3 regions of the Dactylosporangium salmoneum genome follow, and region 2 is predicted to be linked to each of the others. Evidence: riboswitches for the same ligand, from Rfam matches in the RefSeq annotation. Region 2 holds a riboswitch; each other region holds the start of a gene.

Region 1 (4,027 bases), on a different contig from region 2:
GCACGATAACGGCAAACCGTAAAGGCGTTGCCGGGCGTGCCGATGGCCGGGTGGAGGGGTGTCGGCATGCAGGAACCGCAACAGCGCAAAGGGCGTTCGCTGCGCGCCCGGGTGTACCTGGTGGTCGCGGTGTGCGCCGTCCCGGCCGTCATCGGCAGCGCCGTCGCGCTCGTCGGGCTCGGCCAGACCCACGGCAGTCCAACGGCAGCTACACGCGGGTCCGGCTCTTCGTCACCGACATCATCCTGCTCGGGCTGGCCCTCGCGGTCGCCGCCGCGCTGCTGCTGACCCGCTCGGTGCTGGCCTCGGCCCGGCGCATCAGCGGCGTGCTGCACGCCGGGGACCGCACCCGGCGCATCGGCGCGAACCCCGACACCAGCGAGATCGGCGACCTGGGCCGGCAGCTGGACCAGATGTTCGAGGCGATGCAGGAGCAGGAGGACCACCTGCAGCGCGAGCGGTCTGCCAAGGAGGCCCAGCTGGTGCGCAACACGGTGCGCCAGCAACTGGCCGAGCAGAGCACCCGCCGGCGGGCCGGGGAGATCCTCGAACAGACCAGCGAGGCGGTGCTCACCGAGCTGCGCAACGTCATGGCCCAGGCCGACGCGGTGCTCGACGCGGCCGACTCGATCGAGCGGCAGGCGTCGTCGGCGCACGAGGTCACCCGTACCGTCGTCGGCCGGGCGTCCACCGTGGACACCGTCGTCGGCGCGGTCAACGCGAGCCTGGGGCGGGTCGACGGGATCGCCACGCTCATCGCCGGCATCGCCGGGCAGACCAACCTGCTCGCGCTCAACGCGACCATCGAGGCGGCCCGGGCGGGCGCCGCCGGGCGCGGCTTCAGCGTCGTGGCCGGCGAGGTGAAGGCCCTGGCCTCCAAGACCAAGGACTCCACCGACGAGATCGCCACCACGGTGGAGGCCCTCGGCGCGGACGCCGCCGCGATGGCCTCGGTCATCGCCGACATGAGCGACGGCGTGGTCTCCGTCGGCGGCGTCACCGCCGAGCTCAACGACGTCTCGGTGCGCCAGCGCGACGTCGTGCACCGGCTGGTGCAGAGCGTCCGCGAGGCGGTCGGCCGGGTCGAGGCGCTCAACCAGGTGACGGACCGCCTCGAGCGGCGCCGGCACAGCCGGGCCGCCGTCGAGGGCCGCACGACGATCCGCGTCGGCGAGCGCAGCCACGACGTGGAGATGCTCGACCTCAGCATCAGCGGGATGCGCTGCTCGATCGTGCCGGAGTGGCACGTGAGCGTCGGCGGCCGGGTCGAGCTGATCCTGGAGCTCGGCGACGAGCGCATCCCGGCCCGCGGCCGCGTCGTGCGCATCATCAACGGCGACTACGGCGAGGAGGCCGGGATCGAGTTCGAACAGCTCGACCCGGCCGCCCAGGCCCGCATCGAGGGCTTCCTGGACCATCTCCTGCGCCTGGAGCCGGCCCAGGAGATGGTCGCCGACTGACGTTTGCCGGGCGCTACGCCGAGTAGCCCCGGGCGGCGATCCAGTTGGCCATGTTCCAGGTCGACATCCAGTAGGTGCGCGGGCCGAACATGCCCGACGGGTCGGCGACCTGCACCGCCCGGCCGCGGTCGCGGTAGCCGACCAGCGTGATGTAGTGGCCGCCGGAGAACTCGTGGTAGACGCCGCTCGCGTCGGTGGCGCCGCCGACGATGTTGGCCACCACGGCCCGCCCGCCGCTCATCGCCGCGACGACGTCGCGCTGCAGCCGCTCGGCCTGGGCGCCGGTGGCCTGCTGGCCCGGGATCCAGTGGGTCTGGTACTCGTCCTTGCCCAGCACCCCGTTCATCGCCCGGGTCACGTCGGCCGCCGAGTTCGTGCCGTTGACCGTGGTACCCAGGCGGGAGGCGACATCGCCCTGCGACATCGAGACGCCAGAGGAGGTCAGCGCCATGCGGGTCGAGGCCGGGCCGCAGTAGTAGTAGTTAGGCTGGAACTGGAAGTCGTAGTCGACGCTGTGCTCCTCCGGCGCGGTCAGCAGCGGGTCCGGGGCGGGCGGGTCTGCCGGTTTGCCGGGGGCGGCGGTGGCAGGTGCGGGCACGGCCGCCGCGGCGACGTGGGCGTCGGCCGGGTCGGACGTCTCGTGGAGCACAGCGGCCGTTGTCACGGCGGCGGCGAGCATGGCGGCCGAGCCGATCAGCGCGGGGATCGGCCGCCTGGCCAACGCACGCCGACCGGCTTCCGCCCTTCGCGCAAGCTTGGGCAGGTCGAGATCTGGGTAGCGCACAGCGGAACTCCTTCCGGTGCCGCCTACCGGGTTAGCTGACGGATTCGGGCGGGAAAGATCGCCCTACCACCGGACCGTGAGGGCCGGCGGATTCACCCCGGGACTGGAATGGGTCCCCGGCTCGCGTACGCGACTCGGCGGATCAGGGCCGGCGCCACCCGTTCGGATGGCAGAGGGTCCGGCCCGGACGCCGCGACATTACTGAGCGGTATCCGGGCCGGGAACTGGGGTCCGAAATGCTGCGACCAGGCGGTCAGACGGCGGCGAGGTCCATGCCCCGGCGGCCGGTCGGGTTGAGATCGGCCAGCTGGAAACGGTCCGGCCAGGCGCGTTCGTAGTGCTCCTCCGGGAAGTCCGACGGGCTCGATCCGGTCTCGAACGCCGCCCGGACGTCCGCCGCGTAGCGCTCGTTGCGCGGGCACCACGGGGCGGCCGGGATGTACATGACGTTGCCCCAGCCGCGCTGGCGCCGCACCGGCGCGACGCTGTGGATCATGTCGCAGTGCCACCACACGGAGTCCCCGGCGCGTACGTCGGGGATGCCCGCCAGCGCCCGCACGAGCAGCGGGTGCCAGCGCTCGTTGGCCGGGAAGACCTGGTTCACCGTCACGCCGCACATGTCGTCCTCGGGCACGTCGGGCAGCAGCGGGCGCAGCATCAGGTACGCCATCGCCGCCGGAATGGGGACGGTGTGCAGGACGCCCTGGTCGTGGTCCATGTCCGACAGCGCGGTCCAGCCCTGGAAGGTGCGGAAGGCCGAGCACATGGTCGAGCCCGGGTACTGCGGCCCGTCGGTGCGGTAGGCCGCGTCCCAGGGGTCGTAGTCCTGCACCGAGCCGTCGAACAGGTGCCGGAACGCCCGCTGGTAGGACTCGGTCATCCACAGGTCGAGCGTCCCCGGGTCGAGATGCGGGTTGAGGCCGGCCGAGTCGGCGCCCTCCGGCCGGCGGCGGATGCGGTCCGGATAGAGCGAGTCGCGGTCCGGGTCGAACCACCGGACCCCTTCCGAGTCGTACTTCCACTGCCGGTTCAGGAACGCCTGGACCCGCGCCATGCGGTCGCTCGTGCGGGCCTGCATCTGGGCCGGGGACCAGTAGATCGGGTAGATCTCAGGCCGCGAGCCGACGGTGCCGAAGAAGTCGTCGCCGGGGCCCCGGTACTGCTCGAAGAAGCGGTTGCCCTCGACGTACTCGACGATGTTGCGATCCCAGCCCAGCGCCTGGTCGCGATCGAAGTGCCCGCGCACGACCACGCAGCCGCGGCGGTGCAGCAGCTCGGCCTGCTCGGCCGGGACGGTGCCGGCGGCGATGTCGGCGTAGTCGATGACCGGCCAGACCTGCTCGCCGCGGGCTCGCGCCGCCTCGATCTGCTCGACCTCGGCCTCGACGCGCCGCTCGACCGCGGCGAAGACCTCCTCCACGGTGCGCCCGGACGCCGCGATGCGGGCCCGGATCGCGGCCTTGACCTCGCGGATCGCGCCGGACAGGTCCGCCGGCGTCTCCTCCCAGTGCGGCAGGGCTGGTGCAGACACGGCCGCCTCCCTCTCGTTCTAGTCAGGACTCCTTATTTGTATTTTCGACGGTACGCACCCGTCCCACTTCTAGGCAAGACTCCTGACTAGAATCGGCACGTGGACGTTGCCAGGCCGTCGCTGGAGCTGGTCCGCTCGCTGACCGACGAGCACGTGCTGCGCGCGCTGATGCGCCACCGCCGCCTGACCCGGGCAGAGCTGGCCGCGCAGACGGGGCTGTCGAAGCCGACCGCGGGCGAGAGCGTGCGCCGC
Region 2 (4,027 bases):
GGCGCGGCCAACGGCGGCAAGAAGATGTACCTGACCGCGGCGATGCCGGCCGGCCAGGACAAGATCAAGTACGTCGAGACGGACAAGATCGGCCAGTACCTCGACTACGCCAACGTCATGACGTACGACATGCACGGCGCTTGGGACGCCACCGGGCCGACGAACCACCAGAGCCCGATCTACGAGTCGCCGAGCGACCCGATGAACCCGGTGCCGCCGGGCACCGAGAAGTACACCGTGGACAACGCCGTCAAGGCGTGGACGACCGGCAGCAGCGCGTACGGCATCCCCGGCGGCTTCCCCGCCGCCAAGCTGACCGTCGGCGTGCCGCTGTACTACCGCGGCTGGACCGGGGTGACCGCCGGCAGCAGCCACGGCCTGTACTCGACGGCCAGCGGCCCGTCCTCGGCGCGCCCGCTCACTCAGCAGGCCGGCGTCGCCGCCTACAAGGAGCTCACCGGGTTCGTCGACAACCCGTCGTACACCTACTGGGACCCGGTGACGCTGTCGTCGTACTTCTACAACGGCACCGAGTTCTTCAGCGGCGAGACGAAGCAGTCCATCAAGGCGAAGATCGACTACGCGCACTGCAAGGGCCTGGGCGGCGCGATGGTGTACGCGCTGTCGAACGACCCGAGCGCCGTGCTCGTCAACGAGATCGTCACCGACGTGAGCGGCTCCGCCGCGGCCTGCCCGACCTCGTCGCCGACGCCGACCGGCAGCACGGGGCCGTCCACGTCGGCGTCCCCGTCGAAGTCGCCTTCGTCGTCGCCGTCCACGTCGCCCTCCACGGGCACGTGCTCGGCCGCGGCGTGGAACGCGGGCACGGCGTACACCGGCGGCGCGGTCGTGTCGTACAACGGCCACACCTGGAAGGCGCAGTGGTGGACCCAGGGCGAGACCCCGGGCAGCGCCGCCGTCTGGGCCGACCAGGGTGCCTGCGGTGGCGGTACCACTACCACGCCGACGGGCAACTGCCCGGCGGCCTGGAGCGCGGGCACCGCCTACAGCGGCGGGGCCACCGCCTCCTACAACGGCCACAAGTGGACCGCCAAGTGGTGGACCCAGGGTGACATCCCCGGCAACAACAGCCAGAACGTCTGGACCGACAACGGGGCCTGCTGACCGCAGCCAGGCACCAGGGGCCCGGGGACACACGTCTCCGGGCCCCGCGCCGTCCGCGTCGACGTGCGTCACTTTCGCCGCAAAGTCGCAGGTCGCCGGGGTGCTAGCAGCACCTCGGCAGTTCCGATCGAGGGGTTCACCTGCGTGTCCGGAGCGGCTATGGTCATGGGGCCCGCCGCTGATTGTCACCGTTCCAGGTGACAGCGCGGCGGCCCGCCGAGTCGTGCTCGAACGAGCCGGGGACCCAAGCTCCACTGGGGTGAATCCGCGCGGCCACGTGCCGCAAGGTAGGGCGATCCTCCCGCCCGAATCCGTCAGCTAACCCGGTAGGCGGCACCGGAAGGAGCAGCGCATGCAGACCCTCGAACCGCACCATACCCCGGCACAGCGCCCCGCCGGCCGCCCGGCACGCCGGCGACGCGGCCACATCGGCTGACCGTCCGGGCCGCACGCCGGCCCCCGCCACGGATCCGCGACCAGCACCGTCCCCAGTGGACGGTCGGTGGTGCGCCCCCTTGTTCCGTACCGGCCCCGCGACGCGCGGGCCGGCGATGACGTCTGTCGAGGTTTCCGTGCAGTACCCCACGCAACCCAACCATTTCCCGGCTATGAGGAGGATCCGTGCCGGCCGATAAGACCGGCGGACCGCGGCACCTGCGGCGCGCGCGACGCGGCCGCCACTCGGCGGTCCGCCGGCACGTCAGCCTGGCCTCGGCCTGCGCCGTCATCGCGTTCGCCGTCATCGGCGCGCTGCTGCTGGTCTCCTCGCACAACGGCCGCTCACAGACCGTGGCGCAGTCCGAACCGTCGACGCAGCGCGAGTACGACCGGGCGGCGGACGCCGAGCGCCGCGCTTCCCGCAGCGAACAACGCACCGGCGACGTGCCCAGCCAGCAACCATCGGCATCGGTACCGGCACCGGCGAGCGCCGCCCCGAAGCCGTCACCGGCGGGCAGTACCGCGCCGCCGAGCCGCGCGCCGGCGCCGGCGGTCATCGCCGCGGTCGGCGGGCTGACCCAGGCCGAGATGAACAACGCCGTCGCGATCATCCGCGCCGGGCAGAAGCAGGGCCTCCCGAGCCGCGCCTACGTCGTGGCGATCGCCACCGCGCTGCAGGAAAGCCACCTGCACAACCTCGCCAACTCCAACGTTCCCGCGTCGCTCAACCTGCCCAACGAGGGCGTGGGCAGCGACCACGACTCGGTCGGGCTGTTCCAGCAACGGCCGAGCTGGGGCACCGTCGCCGAGCTGATGAACCCGGCGGAGGCCGCACAGCGCTTCTACGCCGCACTCGCCGAGGTCAACGGCTGGGAGCAGATGGCGGTGACCGTGGCGGCACAGACGGTCCAGGTGTCGGCGTACCCGGACGCCTACGCCAAGTGGCAGTCGCTCGCCGAGCAGGTCGTCGCCGCCGTCACGTCGTGAGCCGGTGACGTGACGATCGAGGCACTACCGCTCGCGGTGCCGACGCGCGAAATGGGCGGTGATGTCGGCGGCAACCTCGACCGTCTCGGGCAGGACCTGCCTGATCCGGCTATATACCTCCTCTTGCTCCGAGGCCGGCAATTCGAGATACGCCGAGATGGTCGAGAGATGGCCAACGTAGTCGCCAGCACTCATCGTGAAGCGCCGCTCGATCACGGACTGCTGAACATCGGCGAACCACGCAGATTGTCGCAGCTCCGTACCTGGCCACTGCATCTCACGTCCCGGAGGCGTCCCGTCCGGAGACGGAATCTCGTCGCTGTGCAAGAACGGCGCCCGGGCCGCGCGGACAGCTTCCTGCACAACCGGGTCGGCCAGCTGGACCGATCCACCGAACGAGGCGAACACGCCACCCGGCTCCAGCAGCGCGGCCACGCGCGGCCACCGACCTTCCGGGCTCGTCCAGTGCAGCGCCGCTGCCGCGTACACCAGCCCATGCCGTTCGCCCGGCCGCAGGTCCTCGAACGCGGCCTGCACGGTCCTGACGTTCCCCGGCACGTGCTTGCACAGCTCGGCGAGCATGGCCGCGTCGGGCTCGGTCGCGGTGACCGCGATCCCCCGTTGCGCGAACAAACGGGTCGCTTTGCCCGTCCCGGCGCCAATCTCGAGGGCAGTCAGAATCGGCTGATCCGCGTACCGCATCACCATGTCCAAAAGCTCCGCGGGGTACCCCGGCCGGAACCGTTCGTATGCTTCCGCCACCACTCCGAAGCTCAGTGCGCGACTAGACATGCCGAGCATCCTCACACGATCGGCGCCGTCAATGCTCGGTCTTTCCTGTGATCGGGTCACGGCCTTACTTGAGGAGCTGGCGCAGGTTGGTCAGGATCGCGGCGGCCGACCGCGGTTGCGGCGGCGACCGTCGCGGCGAAGCCGGCGAAACCGACCAGCGCGATGACGTCGAACACCCGGCTGTCGAGGTCGGCGGCGAGGCGTGGCCCGAGCAGGCCGCGCGGATCGACGACCACGTCGACCGGACTGCCGTACTCGTACTCGATCGTGTCGCGGAACTCGCCTGGCAGCGGGGCGCCGGACGCGTCGTGCAGCGTGTAGCGGTACAGGCACCGGCCGTTGCGGACCGTCTGCAGGCAGGACACCTCGCGGACCGTCGCGGTGGTACGGGTGCCCGCGGCGCGCAGGTACCAGTCGCCCGGGCCGGCGTACGCGGTCAGTAGCAGCACGAACACGAAGGCGAACGCCACCCAGGTCGGCCAGGTCCGTTCGCCGCTGAGCCAGAACAGCAGGATCGGCGCGACGAGGAGGGCCACGGTCGGCAACGCCGCCACCGCCCACCACATCCAACCGCCCAGCGCGCCCGCCACGCCGGCGACCAGCCAGACCAGCACGGTAACGGCGACCAGCAGCGCCGCGTGCGGCCAGCTGCCCCGGCGCATGAGCCTCGTCATGATCGTATTGT
Region 3 (4,027 bases), on a different contig from region 2:
GGGTAGGCCGACAGCGCGGCGACCAGGCCCGAGTACGTGTAGAACGAGTTCCGGCCCGGGAACATCTGGTTGAACTGCGCCTCGCTGACCACGAAGGCGCCGCCCGAGGAAGTGGGAGGGGGCGCAGTCGTGGGCGAGGAGCCGCAGGAGTACGGGTCCCAGTACCAGGTGCTGATCACGGGGCTGTAGCCCGGGTTGTCGTGCTCGGCGATGTAGAACTTGCCGTCCGTGAACTTCACGATGTCGCCGGTCACGTAGTTGTGGCCCTGGACCCACGCGGGGAAGCTGCACGCGCCGGCCGTGCCGGTCTGGACCGGCGGGTTGGTCGGGGTGCTGCCGCCGCAGCTGCCCTGGTCCTGCCACACGCCGCTGGTGCCGGGCGGGGCCTCGTTCTGGGTCCACCACTTCGCCAGGTAGTTGTGACCGTTGCGGGACGCGGTCATGCCACCCGTGTAGACCGCCGTGGACTGCCACGCGGGGGCGCAGGCGGCGGCTGAGGCCGGCATCATGTTGAAGAACGCGACCACTCCGCTCACCACCGCCATCGCGGCGAGCATGGCCAGCGCGCGGACTCTCGACACCCTCGATCAACTCCTTCGGCTTTGGGCCTGACCTGCACATCCGATCAGCCGGAGGAACGCCGAAGAGTGAACATCATCGTTTTATGAACAATATTTACGGTACCGTTGAGACAGCGCCACGCCGCCGAGCAGCCCGATCGCGGGCGCCCGGAGCGGCCAGGGCCACGGCGACCAGCAGCGCCGCCTCGGCGGCCAGCAACAGGCGCTCGGCCAGGCCGATGAGCACGCGGTCGCCCGGAAAGGCCGAATACACCATCGCCAGCGCACAGGCCAGGCTCAGCCCGGCGAGCACCCGCACGGACCGGCCGCCCAGCAGCCAGCCGGCCACGGGAAGGGCCACGAAGGCGGCGACCGACGCGTACCGGTGCACCGCACCCGCGGCCGACAGCGGCAACCCCGGCTCGTCCGTCGGCACCAGCGCGGCCACCGTCAGCCCCGCCGCCCAGACCCCGAAGAGCGCCGTCACCCAGGCCCCCACCCGGGCACCCGAGCGACGGAGGGCGAACAGCAGCGCGACCGAGGCGGCGGCCATGACGACCATCGCCCAGTCGACCACGCCACCGCGGTCGGAGACGGCGAAGTCACTCACCGTGAGTGACCACGGGTTCAGGTCACCGTCCGGGTCGAGATGGCCGTCGATGACGAGTGCACCGGCGGCGGCAATCCCGGCGAGGGCGAGGTACCGAAGGTTCACCCAGGAAGCGTGGCCTACGGGCGACCCTACGCGGATCGGTGGAGATCCTGACGTACCCCTGAAGCCACGAGTGATCCGTGTCACTGAACGCCCTCATAGCGGATCTACGCACAAACGGTGCGGTGCGCGAATTCCGCCCCGTCGGTACAGTGACCCACGGTCACGTCCGCGGGCGTGACTGCCGCCCAATCGCCGCCCGTGGCGAGCCGGGGACCCACCGTTGCGTTGGGGTGAATCCGCCCTCCCGGAAGCCCTTCCGGAAGCGGTGGTAGGGGTCGTTCCGTCCCGAACCCGTCAGCTAACCCGGTCGGCGGCCGACGGAAGGAACAACGAACCAGATGTCATCGCGACATCACTACCGGCGCGGATTGGTCGCGCTGCTGGCCGTGATCGCGTTCGGCGGGATCGGGGCCGCCCCCGCCGCGGCCGAGCCGGGGGATCCCGGCAACGAGGGCGCGGACGCCAATCCGACCCTCGCCTCCGTCCTGGAGTCGACGACCCAGGCCTTTACCGACGCCAAGGCCAAGTTCGAGGCCTCGGTCAAGCACCAGGCCGAGCTCACCGTGCAGCTGCAGGCGACCGAGGCGCAGCTGGCGACCCTCCAGGACCAGGTTTCGGCGATCGCCATCGCGGCCTACCAGACCGGGCCGCTGACCACGTTCGCCGCGCTGATGGACGCGGACAGCCCCGACAGCTTCGCCGAGCGGGCCAGCACCATCAACGAGCTGGCCCACCACAACGACAACCTGCTTCGCCAGCTGCGGCACCTGCGGGAGGCCCAGGCCTCGCAGAAGAAGGCGCTCGACGACGAGGTCGCCTCGCAGCAGCAGCAGGTCGCCACCATGGAGCAGCAGAAGAAGGCGGCGGAGAAGGCGCTCGCGCTGGCCGGCGGGCCGAGCAAGGGCTTCGTCTCCGCCAACCTGCCGGTGGCCGACCCGACGCCGCGCAACGCCAACGGCTCGCTGCCGAAGGAGTCGTGCAGCGTCAAGGACCCCACCACCACCGGCTGCATCACCCCGCGCATGATGCACGCGATGCAGGAGGCGCAGAAGGACGGGTTCACGCGGTTCGTCGCGTGCTTCCGCCCGAGCGGGCCCTACGAGCACCCCAAGGGCCGGGCCTGCGACTTCTCGGTGCAGAAGACGAAGGGTTTCGGTGGCGTGGCCACCGGTGACGACTTCGTCTACGGCTCGACGCTGGCCGCCTACTTCGTGAAGAACGCCGATCAACTCGGCGTCATGTACGTCATCTGGTTCAAACAGATCTGGACACCGGCGGCCGGCTGGCACCACTACAGCGGCGTGGCCGGCGACCCGTCGAGCGATCACACGAACCACGTGCACCTCTCCATCCTGTAGCCGCTAATCCTCACGTTGGCGCCGGGCCGGTCGATAGGGAGACTGTCGACCGGCCCGCCCGTGCGAGGGGATCTGCAGTGAAGTACCGTCTCGTGACCCGCAGCGACTTCGACGGTCTGGTCTGCGCGGTCCTCCTGCGCCACCTCGACCTGATCGGCGACATCACCTTCGTGCACCCGAAGGACGTCCAGGACGGCTCGGTCGACGTCGGCCCCACGGACATCCTCACCAACCTGCCGTACGCCGCGGGCGCCCACATGGTGTTCGACCACCACCACTCGGAGACCCTGCGCACCGGCGGCCAGGCGACCAACCACGTCATCGACGCGGAGGCCCCGTCGGCGGCCCGCGTGATCTATGACCACTTCGGCGGGGCCGAGCGCTTCCCCAACGTCTCCGACGAGCTGATGGAGGCCGTCGACCGGGCCGACTCCGCGCAGTACGACATCAGCGAGATCCTGCAGCCGACCGGCTGGAGCCTGATGAACTTCCTCATGGACAGCCGCACCGGGCTGGGCCGCTTCCGCCAGTTCCGCATCTCCAACTACCAGTTGATGATGCAGCTCATCGACGCGTGCATCGACCACCAGGACGTCGAGGAGATCCTCGCCCTGCCCGACGTGGCCGAGCGGGCCGAGCTCTTCCGCGAGCAGCAGGACCTGTTCGTCGACCAGCTGCGCCGGGTGTCCCGGGTGCGCGGCGACGTGGTCGTGGTCGACCTGCGCGACGAGGACGTCATCTACGCCGGCAACCGGTTCATGATCTACGCGCTGTTCCCCGAGGCCCGGGTCTCGATCCACGCCATCTGGGGCAAGCAGAAGCTCAACACCGTGTTCGCCGTGGGCAAGTCGATCCTGGACCGCAGCTCGCCCACCGACATCGGGTCGGTCATGCTGCGGTACGGCGGCGGCGGCCACCTCGCCGCGGGCACCTGCCAGGTCCCGCACGACGACGCGGAGCGGGTGCTGGACGAGCTGATCGACAAGGTGGGCGCACCGGTGAGCTCGGCCGCCGGTCGCGCCTGAGGGGCCTTCAGAGGATCTCGGTGTCCCGGAGCAGCCGCCACAGACCGGCGCCGTCCGGGGCGCCCAGCCAGCGCCGGTCGTTGGACGGGAAGCGCTTGGAGCTGCCCGCCACGCCCGGGAACGCGCCGGCCAGCACCGCCTGGGTCGGCGAGAGGTGCCGGATGGCCACGGCGGCGATGCTGTCCGGGTGCTCGGCGGCGAACTCGGCGTAGATCTCCGGGTCGTGTTGCCCGTCGTCGCCGACCAGCAGCCACCGGATGTCCGGGAACTCCTGCGCCAGCCGGGCCAGCGACGCCCGCTTGTGCGCCTGCCCGCTGCGGAAGAACCGGTCCGGCTGCGGCCCCCAGTCGGTCAGCAGCAGCGGCCCCG

The links. Region 2 has a riboswitch for cyclic di-AMP ahead of ABD352_RS29805 (hypothetical protein). Riboswitches for the same ligand answer to the same signal wherever they lie in the genome.
Region 1: linked by a shared signal. The riboswitch ahead of ABD352_RS32730 (C39 family peptidase) and the one ahead of ABD352_RS29805 (hypothetical protein) in region 2 are both predicted to bind cyclic di-AMP.
Region 3: linked by a shared signal. The riboswitch ahead of ABD352_RS03900 (coiled-coil domain-containing protein) and the one ahead of ABD352_RS29805 (hypothetical protein) in region 2 are both predicted to bind cyclic di-AMP.

Annotation. Positions count from the first base shown of each region.
Region 1 covers NZ_BAAARV010000063.1:19,375-23,401, forward strand. The annotation lists gene ABD352_RS32725 (methyl-accepting chemotaxis protein) at 132-1,460, shown strand; gene ABD352_RS32730 (C39 family peptidase) at 1,474-2,244, opposite strand; cyclic di-AMP (ydaO/yuaA leader) riboswitch at 2,250-2,394, opposite strand; gene ABD352_RS32735 (YbiU family protein) at 2,498-3,775, opposite strand; gene ABD352_RS32740 (winged helix-turn-helix domain-containing protein) at 3,875-4,027, shown strand, end outside.
Region 2 covers NZ_BAAARV010000056.1:43,622-47,648, reverse strand. The annotation lists gene ABD352_RS29810 (glycosyl hydrolase family 18 protein) at 1-1,125, shown strand, start outside; cyclic di-AMP (ydaO/yuaA leader) riboswitch at 1,330-1,473, shown strand; gene ABD352_RS29805 (hypothetical protein) at 1,747-2,550, shown strand; gene ABD352_RS29800 (class I SAM-dependent methyltransferase) at 2,575-3,342, opposite strand; gene ABD352_RS29795 (DoxX family protein) at 3,399-4,016, opposite strand.
Region 3 covers NZ_BAAARV010000005.1:243,743-247,769, forward strand. The annotation lists gene ABD352_RS03890 (glycoside hydrolase family 19 protein) at 1-581, opposite strand, end outside; gene ABD352_RS03895 (DUF998 domain-containing protein) at 676-1,275, opposite strand; cyclic di-AMP (ydaO/yuaA leader) riboswitch at 1,448-1,604, shown strand; gene ABD352_RS03900 (coiled-coil domain-containing protein) at 1,614-2,633, shown strand; gene ABD352_RS03905 (exopolyphosphatase) at 2,711-3,658, shown strand; gene ABD352_RS03910 (App1 family protein phosphatidate phosphatase) at 3,666-4,027, opposite strand, start outside.